DNA from 2 places in the Streptomyces sp. NPDC096105 genome. Region 2 is predicted to be linked to the other one. Evidence: predicted binding sites of a transcription regulator. Region 2 holds the regulator's gene; the other holds the start of a gene.

Region 1 (4,375 bases), on a different contig from region 2:
GCCCCAGACGTCGACGCGGACCTGGCGGCGGTCCACGGCCACCGCGATCGGACCGGCGGGGCCGTGCGCGTAGCGGCGGGCGATCCACAGCGGTACGCCCTCCTGCCGCGCCCGTGCGGCGAGGGCGGCGACCTGCCCGGGGCCGCCGCAGCGGCGCACCGCGAGTTCGCCGAGCGCGCGGGCGAAGGCCGCCGCCTGACGCACCCTCAGGGGTACGCAGGTGCCGGTCGCCCGGGTGACGGGGACCAGGCCGGCGCCCTCAGGGAGTGCCTGCAGGGGACGTTCCGCGCCTCCGCCGCCCAGCCAGGCGCCCCGCAGAAACGCTTCGGCCATGGCGGCGAGGTTCAGTTCCTCCAGCGGGGTCGTCCGGCCGCCGCGGCACAGCGCGTGCTCGGTGAGCCGCACGGTGCGCGCGAGCGGGTTGCGGGAGCGTTCCCCGTACCGCACCTGGTCCATCGCCGTCCCCCTCTCGTTTCGGCCGCCGTGTGCTCAGACTCCGGTCGGGCGTGGTGCGGTTCCATGATCGGGCGGGGCGGGACAGGGGACGGCGCAGGGGTACCGCGGCGGGGTACGGCGGAGGCCCGGCAACCGCCGTCCGTGCGGACGGGGCGCCGGGCCTCAGCTCGGGTTCTGGCGACTCGGGTCGTCAGTGGGCGTGGCCGTGGCCGTGGCCACCGGCGGCGGCCGGCTCTTCCTCTTCCTTCTTCTCGACGACCAGGGTCTCGGTCGTGAGCAGGAGGGAGGCGATGGAGGCGGCGTTCTCCAGGGCGGAGCGGGTCACCTTGACCGGGTCGATGACGCCGGCCTTGACCAGGTCGCCGTACTCGCCGGTGGCGGCGTTGTAACCGCTGCCCTTCTCCAGCTCGGCGACCTTGGAGACGATGACGTAGCCCTCGAGGCCGGCGTTCTCGGCGATCCAGCGCAGCGGCTCGACGGCGGCCTTGCGGACCACGGAGACACCGGTGGCCTCGTCGCCGGTCTTGTCGAGGTTGTTCTCGAGGACCTTGACGGCGTGGACCAGCGCGGAGCCACCACCGGAGACGATGCCCTCCTCGACCGCGGCGCGGGTCGCGGAGATGGCGTCCTCCAGACGGTGCTTCTTCTCCTTCAGCTCCACCTCGGTGGCGGCGCCGACCTTGATCACGCACACGCCGCCGGCCAGCTTCGCGAGGCGCTCCTGGAGCTTCTCGCGGTCCCAGTCGGAGTCCGTGGTCTCGATCTCGGCCTTGATCTGGCCGACGCGGGCCTCCACGTCCTCCTTCTTGCCGGCGCCGTCGACGATCGTGGTGTCGTCCTTGGTGACGGTGACGCGGCGGGCGGAGCCGAGCACGTCCAGGCCGACCTGGTCGAGCTTGAGGCCGACCTCCTCGGAGACGACCGTGGCGCCGGTGAGGACCGCCATGTCCTGGAGCATCGCCTTGCGGCGGTCGCCGAAGCCGGGCGCCTTGACGGCGACGGCGTTGAAGGTGCCGCGGATCTTGTTGACGACCAGGGTGGACAGGGCCTCGCCCTCGACGTCCTCCGCGATGATCAGCAGCGGCTTGGAGGCGTTGGCCTGGATGACCTTCTCCAGCAGCGGCAGCAGGTCCGCGATGGCGGAGATCTTGCCCTGGGTGATCAGGATCTGCGGGTCGTCGAGGACGGCCTCCATGCGCTCCTGGTCCGTCACGAAGTACGGCGACAGGTAGCCCTTGTCGAAGGCCATGCCCTCGGTGAAGTCCAGCTCCAGGCCGAAGGTGTTGGACTCCTCGACGGTGATGACGCCGTCCTTGCCGACCTTGTCCATCGCCTCGGCGATGAGCTCGCCGACCTGCTGGTCCTGGGCGGACAGCGCGGCGACGGCGGCGATGTCGGCCTTCTCGTCGATCGGGCGGGCCGAGGCGAGCAGGTCCTCGGAGACCGCGGCGACGGCGGCGTCGATGCCCTTCTTCAGGGCGGCCGGGGAGGCGCCGGCGGCGACGTTCTTCAGGCCCTCGCGGACCAGGGCCTGGGCCAGCACGGTGGCGGTGGTGGTGCCGTCACCCGCGATGTCGTTGGTCTTGGTCGCCACCTCCTTCACGAGCTGCGCGCCGAGGTTCTCGTACGGGTCCTCGATCTCCACCTCGCGGGCGATCGTGACACCGTCGTTGGTGATGGTGGGGGCGCCGAACTTCTTGTCGATGACGACGTTGCGGCCCTTGGGGCCGATCGTCACCTTGACCGTGTCGGCAAGCTTGTTGACGCCGCGCTCGAGGGCGCGACGGGCGTCCTCGTCGAACTTCAGGATCTTCGCCATGGCAGCGGGAGCCCTCTCGGAAATCTAGGTGAAATCACTGCGCCCCTGGGCCACCCGGCTCCTTGTCGGATGCTGGGGCCAGGGGCGCAGTGTTCGAGCAGAAGTACTTGCTACGAGGTCGAGTCGTCCGGGGCAGGCCCCGGGGTCCCCTTACTTCTCGACGATCGCGAGGACGTCGCGAGCCGAGAGGACGAGGTACTCCTCGCCGTTGTACTTGACCTCGGTGCCGCCGTACTTGCTGTACAGAACGACGTCGCCGACCTTCACGTCGAGCTCGACGCGCTTGCCGTCCTCGAAGCGGCCCGGACCGATGGCCAGGACGACGCCCTCCTGGGGCTTCTCCTTCGCGGTGTCCGGAATGACCAGGCCCGAAGCCGTGGTCTGCTCGGCGTCGAGCGGCTGGACCACGATGCGGTCCTCGAGCGGCTTGATGGCAACCTTGGAGCTGGCGGTCGTCACGATCCGACCTCCCCCTTCGGAGATCTCACGGGGTTAACTGTCTGAGGTGGCGACCAGGTCGATCCGTCGTCGCGGGTGCCGGACCTGCCCGTCGCGTTGTTGGCACTCTCCAGGGGGGAGTGCCAGACCTGAGACTATGACCGCGATTAGCACTCGGTCAAGCGGAGTGCCAATTGCCGTGCGGCGCGTCGGGGGGCGGGGGCGGTTTCCGGCACGGAGCCGTGCGGTGGGGGCGGTGAGGTGAGGGCGGTGAGGTGGCCGTCCGCCGAGGGCCGCGCCCCCGGCCCCCCTCCGGCCCCGCGGGCCTCGTCCTCAGGCGCCGGACGGGCTGGACATCACACCTACGTGGTCCTCCAGCCTGCCCACCTTCAGGCCCCGCTCCTCCAGCTCCCCGAGCAGCCGTGCGGTGCGTTCCGCCAGGGTCAGGGGCGGGGCCTCGCCCGACGGCACGGAGACGATGTCGCCGGGGCGCAGGCGGTGCGGGCCGTGGCTGTAGGTGAGGTGGCCGTCGGGTTCGAGGGTCACGCGCCACAGGACCACCGCGGCGATGCCGCACTCGGCGGCGGCGCGCAGGGTGGTGGCGTCGTGGCGGCCGTAGGGAGGGCGGAAGAGGCGGGGGCGGACGCCGAACCGGGCGGCGAGCTTGCGCTGCTGGCCGCAGATCTGGGCGCGCTGCGCGGCGAGGGGCAGGCCGGGCAGGGCCGGGTGGTCGAGGGTGTGGTTCTGGAGGTTCGCGCCGACCGCGCGCAGGCGGGCGAAGTGGCCGTAGCCGGGGCCCATCACGCTGTCGGTGAGGAACATGCTGACCGGCAGTCTGCGTGCGCGTACCAGGTCGATGAAGCGGGGGTCGCGTTCGGCGCCGTCGTCGTAGGTGAGGAAGACGACCGGGTCGCCGGTGGCGACGTGGTCGACGACGGGCGGGAGCGGCGCCCGGGCGGAGGCGCTCGCCGTCGCGCCGGCGCGGGAGGCCACGTGTCCCGCGCCGGGCGGGGCCGCGCATCCGGCGGTCGCGGCGAGCAGGGCGAGGACCGCCGGGAGAGCCCGCGGGGTCCCGCGCCGCCTCACAGTCACAGGTAGTCCTCCAGCCTGCCCACGGCGTACCCCTCGGCCGTGACCTTGTCGAGGAAGCGGCGGACCATGTCCGGCATGGTGCCCTTCCAGTCGCCGCGGCCCCGGAAGTGGGACAGCACGATGTCGCCGGGGCGGATCTTCCGGTCCCACTCGCGGTACTCCCAGCGGTCGGCGAAGACCTCCTCGTTCCACAGCGGGACGTGGGTGATGCCGCAGCTCTTGGCCGCGCGCAGGGTGGCCTTGTCGTAGTTGCCGTAGGGCGGGCGGAAGAGGACCGGGCGGGTGCCGTAGCGCTTCTCGACGACGTCCTGCATGCCGCAGATCTCGCGCTTCTGCTCGGCGTGGGAGAGGGCCGGCAGGTACGGGTGGCGGAGGGTGTGGTTGTGCAGGGCCACGCCCCGCTCCTGCATGTCCTTGAAGTAGCCGTAGTCCTCCTTGACCAGGTAGTCGCTGAGGAAGGCGCTGTACGGCACCCGCAGGTCGGTCATCATCCGCAGGAACTCGGGGTCCTTCTCGGCGCCGTCGTCGATGGTGAGGAAGACGACCTTCTCCTCGACCGGGACGGTGGTG
Region 2 (4,375 bases):
AAGGTCCTTGTAAGAGCGGACGGAGCCCAGGATCCGCTGCCACGCCTCGCCCGTGTTCGCGACCCGCCACCCCAGCGCCTCGCACACCCCCGTCTTCCAGTCCCGCCCCCGCGGCACCCGGGGCCACGCCTCGATCCCGACCGACGCCGGCTTCACGGCCTCCCAGACGTCGATGTACGGGTGACCGACCACCAGCGCGTGCTCGCTCGTCACCTCCTGGGCGATCCGCCACTCCTTGGAGCCCGGCACCAGGTGGTCCACCAGCACACCCAGCCGCGCGTCCGGCCCCGGGCCGAAGGACTCGACGACGGACGGGAGGTCGTCCACACCCTCCAGGTACTCCACGACCACGCCCTCGACGCGCAGGTCGTCGCCCCACACCTTCTCGACCAGCTCGGCGTCGTGCCGGCCCTCCACGTAGATGCGCCCCGCGCGGGCGACCCGCGCCCGTGCGCCGGGGACGGCGACCGAGCCGGACGCCGTGCGGGCGGGCCGGGCGGGGCCCGACGGGGGACGGACCAGCGTGACCACGCGGCCCTCCAGCAGGAACCCGCGCGGCCGCAGCGGGAACACCCGGTGCTTGCCGAAGCGGTCCTCCAGGGTCACCGTGCCGGCCTCGCAGCGGATCACCGCGCCGCAGAAACCGGTGCCGGGCTCCTCCACCACGAGGCCCGGCTCGGCCGGCACCTCGGGCGCGGACTGCGGCTTCTTCCACGGAGGGGTCAGGTCGGCGGAGTACTGGCGCATTCCGCCGACGATACGAGGATCGCCCCGGCGGCGATCAGTCCGACACGCCGAACCGGGCCGCCAGCGCGTCCCGTTGGGCCCGTACGAAGGCCGCGTCGACCACCGCTCCGTGACCGGGGACGTACACCGCGTCCTCGCCGCCCAGCCGCAGCAGCCGGTCCAGCGCGGCCGGCCAGCGGGTCGGCACGGCGTCCGGGCCCGCTTGCGGTTCGCCCGACTCCTCGACCAGGTCGCCGCAGAACACCACCCCCGGGTCGCCGGGCACCAGCACCGCCAGGTCGTACGCGGTGTGACCCGGGCCGACGTTCGCCAGCAGCGCCTGACGGCCGCCGCCCAGGTCCAGCGTCCACGCGCCGGACACCGCGTGCCGGGGCGGGACCAGCGCGTCCGCCGCCTCGTCCGCCGCCCGCGCGTCAAGACCCCAGCGCACCGCGTCCGCGCGCAGCTCCTCGCGCCCCCGCCCGGCGAGCGCGACGTCCAGACCCACCGCGCCGTACACCTCCGCGCCCGCGAACGCCGGCGCCCCGAGGACGTGGTCGAAGTGGGGATGGGTGAGCGCGAGATGCGTCACACGGCGGCCGGTCAGCTCCCGCGCCTCGGTCCGCAACCGCGCGCCCTCGGCGAGGGAGGAGCCCGCGTCGACGGCCAGGACGCCGTCCGCGCCCACCACGAGCCCCGCCGTGCAGTCCCATCCCGGCAGCCGGCGCCGCCCGACCCCCGGCGCCAGTTGCTCCCATCCCGACTCTTCCCAAGTCACGGTCATGACCGGGACGCTAGCGGGGACGGCGGCACCCGGCAGCACGGCGCGGACCGGCCTTGCCGACGGCGTACCCCCCGGCCGTACACTGGGCCGGGGAAGTCTGGCACTCGCGTGCGAAGAGTGCCAGAGTCGTTACCGGGCGGAAGCCAGCTGGAGGTGTGCGCGATGCTCAGTGAACGCAGGCTCCAGGTGTTGCGCGCGATCGTCCAGGACTACGTGGGCACCGAGGAACCCGTGGGGTCGAAGGCGCTCACCGAGCGGCACAACCTCGGCGTCTCCCCGGCCACCGTGCGCAACGACATGGCGGCCCTGGAGGAGGAGGGCTTCATCGCCCAGCCGCACACCAGTGCCGGGCGCATCCCCACCGACAAGGGCTACCGGCTGTTCGTCGACAAGCTGGCCGGCGTCAAGCCGATGAGCCCGCCCGAGCGGCGGGCCATCCAGAACTTCCTCGAGGGCGCCGTCGACCTCGACGACGTCGTGGCCCGCACGGTGCGGCTGCTCGCGCAGCTCACCCGGCAGGTCGCCGTGGTGCAGTACCCCTCGCTGACCCGCTCGACGGTGCGGCACGTGGAGCTGCTGTCCCTCGCCCCGGCGCGGCTGATGCTGGTGCTGATCACCGACACCGGCCGGGTCGAGCAGCGGATGATCGACTGCCCGGCGCCGTTCGGCGAGTCGTCCCTGGCCGACCTGCGGGCGCGGCTCAACAGCCGGATCGCGGGCCGCCGGTTCACCGATGTGCCGGGTCTGGTGGAGGATCTCCCGGAGGCCTTCGAGACCGATGACCGCGGTACGGTCTCCACGGTGCTCTCCACTCTCCTGGAGACGCTCGTCGAGGAGAACGAGGAGCGGCTGATGATCGGCGGTACCGCCAACCTCACCCGCTTCGGACACGACTTCCCCCTCACGATCCGGCCCGTCCTGGAGGCGCTGGAGGAGCAGGTCGTGCTCCTCAAGCTGCTCGGCGAGGCGAAGGATCCGGGTGTGACCGTACGGATCGGTCACGAGAACGCCCACGAAGGACTCAACTCCACGTCCGTCGTGTCGGTCGGCTACGGTTCGGGCGGCGAGGCTGTCGCCAAGCTCGGCGTGGTCGGACCGACCCGCATGGACTACCCCGGAACGATGGGAGCGGTACGCGCAGTGGCACGGTACGTCGGACAGATCCTGGCGGAGTCATAGGTGGCCACGGACTACTACGCCGTACTCGGCGTACGCCGCGACGCGTCGCAGGAAGAGATCAAGAAGGCCTTCCGGCGGCTCGCCCGCGAGCTGCATCCGGACGTCAATCCGGATCCGAAGACCCAGGAGCGGTTCAAGGAGATCAACGCCGCCTACGAGGTGCTGTCGGACCCGCAGAAGAAGCAGGTCTACGACCTCGGCGGCGACCCGCTGTCCCAGTCCGGCGGCGCCGGCGGCGCGGGCGGCTTCGGGGCCGGGGGCTTCGGCAACTTCTCCGACATCATGGACGCGTTCTTCGGCACGGCGTCGCAGCGCGGACCGCGTTCGCGCACCCGCCGCGGCCAGGACGCCATGATCCGGATCGAGGTCGAGCTGGACGAGGCCGCGTTCGGCACGACCAAGGACATCCAGGTCGACACGGCGGTCGTCTGCACCACGTGCAGCGGCGAGGGCGCCGCGCCCGGCACCAGCGCGCAGACGTGCGACATGTGCCGCGGCCGCGGTGAGGTCTCGCAGGTCACCCGGTCGTTCCTGGGCCAGGTCATGACCTCGCGCCCCTGCCCGCAGTGCCAGGGCTTCGGCACGGTCGTGCCCACGCCCTGCCCGGAGTGCGCGGGCGACGGCCGGGTGCGTTCCCGCCGCACGCTCACGGTGAAGATCCCGGCCGGCGTCGACAACGGCACCCGGATCCAGCTGGCCGGCGAGGGCGAGGTCGGGCCCGGCGGCGGTCCCGCCGGCGACCTGTACGTCGAGATCCACGAGCTGCCGCACTCGCAGTTCCAGCGGCGCGGCGACGACCTGCACTGCACGGTCACGCTGCCGATGACCGCGGCGGCGCTCGGCACCAAGGTGCCGCTGGAGACGCTGGACGGCCTGGAGGAGGTCGACATCCGGCCCGGCACCCAGTCCGGCCAGTCGATCCCGCTGCACGGCCGGGGCGTCACCCACCTGCGCGGCGGCGGCCGGGGGGACCTCGTCGTCCACGTCGAGGTGCAGACCCCGACCAAGCTGGACCCGGAGCAGGAGCGCCTGCTCCGCGAGCTGGCCAAGCTGCGCGGCGAGGAACGGCCCACGGGCCAGTTCCAGCCGGGTCAGCAAGGGCTGTTCTCGCGGCTGAAGGACGCGTTCAACGGCCGCTGACCCCGCCCCCGCCGGGCCGCCGATGCCTTCGGCGGCCCGGCGGAAAGTGGCTCATGCCAAGGGGAAGGGCCGCTTCGGGGTCGGTCGGGGGACGTGACACCATGCGGTCATGTCCTCCGTACTGACCGATCTCTTCCCGCACCCGATCGTGCAGGCGCCCATGGCGGGCGGCGTATCGGTGCCGCAGCTCGCCGCCGCCGTGTCCGAGGCGGGCGGGCTCGGTTTCCTGGCCGCCGGGTACAAGACCGCGGACGGGATGTACCAGGAGATCAAGCAGCTGCGAGGACTCACCTCCCGTCCCTTCGGCGTCAACCTCTTCCTGCCCCAGCCCGAGACACCCGGTGCGAGCGCCGGCCCCACCGGAACGGCCGACGCCGCGCCCTCCAACGCCGCCGTCGGCGTCTACGCCCACCAGCTGGCCGGTGAGGCCTCCTGGTACGAGACGGAGCTGGGCGACCCCGGCAGCGGCCGCGACGACGGCTACGACGCCAAACTCGCCGTGCTGCTCGACGACCCCGTGCCGGTCGTGTCGTTCCACTTCGGGGT

The links. Region 2 encodes HrcA, which represses chaperone genes, less so after heat shock. Its sites were predicted from a motif close to TTNGCACTCNGNNNNNCNGAGTGCNAA; they were not measured.
Region 1: a site for HrcA is predicted at 2,881-2,907, ahead of groES (co-chaperone GroES). Genes of this name have one in related genera too.

The regions. Positions count from the first base shown of each region.
Region 1 covers NZ_JBIWGC010000014.1:114,986-119,360, forward strand. Annotated here, with positions in the region: gene ACIQ8B_RS21995 (hypothetical protein) at 1-456, opposite strand, end outside; gene groL (chaperonin GroEL) at 647-2,275, opposite strand; gene groES (co-chaperone GroES) at 2,426-2,734, opposite strand; gene ACIQ8B_RS22010 (polysaccharide deacetylase family protein) at 3,047-3,799, opposite strand; gene ACIQ8B_RS22015 (polysaccharide deacetylase family protein) at 3,802-4,375, opposite strand, start outside.
Region 2 covers NZ_JBIWGC010000024.1:52,372-56,746, forward strand. Annotated here, with positions in the region: gene ACIQ8B_RS28180 (DUF3097 domain-containing protein) at 1-747, opposite strand, end outside; gene ACIQ8B_RS28185 (MBL fold metallo-hydrolase) at 782-1,510, opposite strand; gene hrcA (heat-inducible transcriptional repressor HrcA) at 1,673-2,689, shown strand; gene dnaJ (molecular chaperone DnaJ) at 2,690-3,829, shown strand; gene ACIQ8B_RS28200 (nitronate monooxygenase) at 3,939-4,375, shown strand, end outside.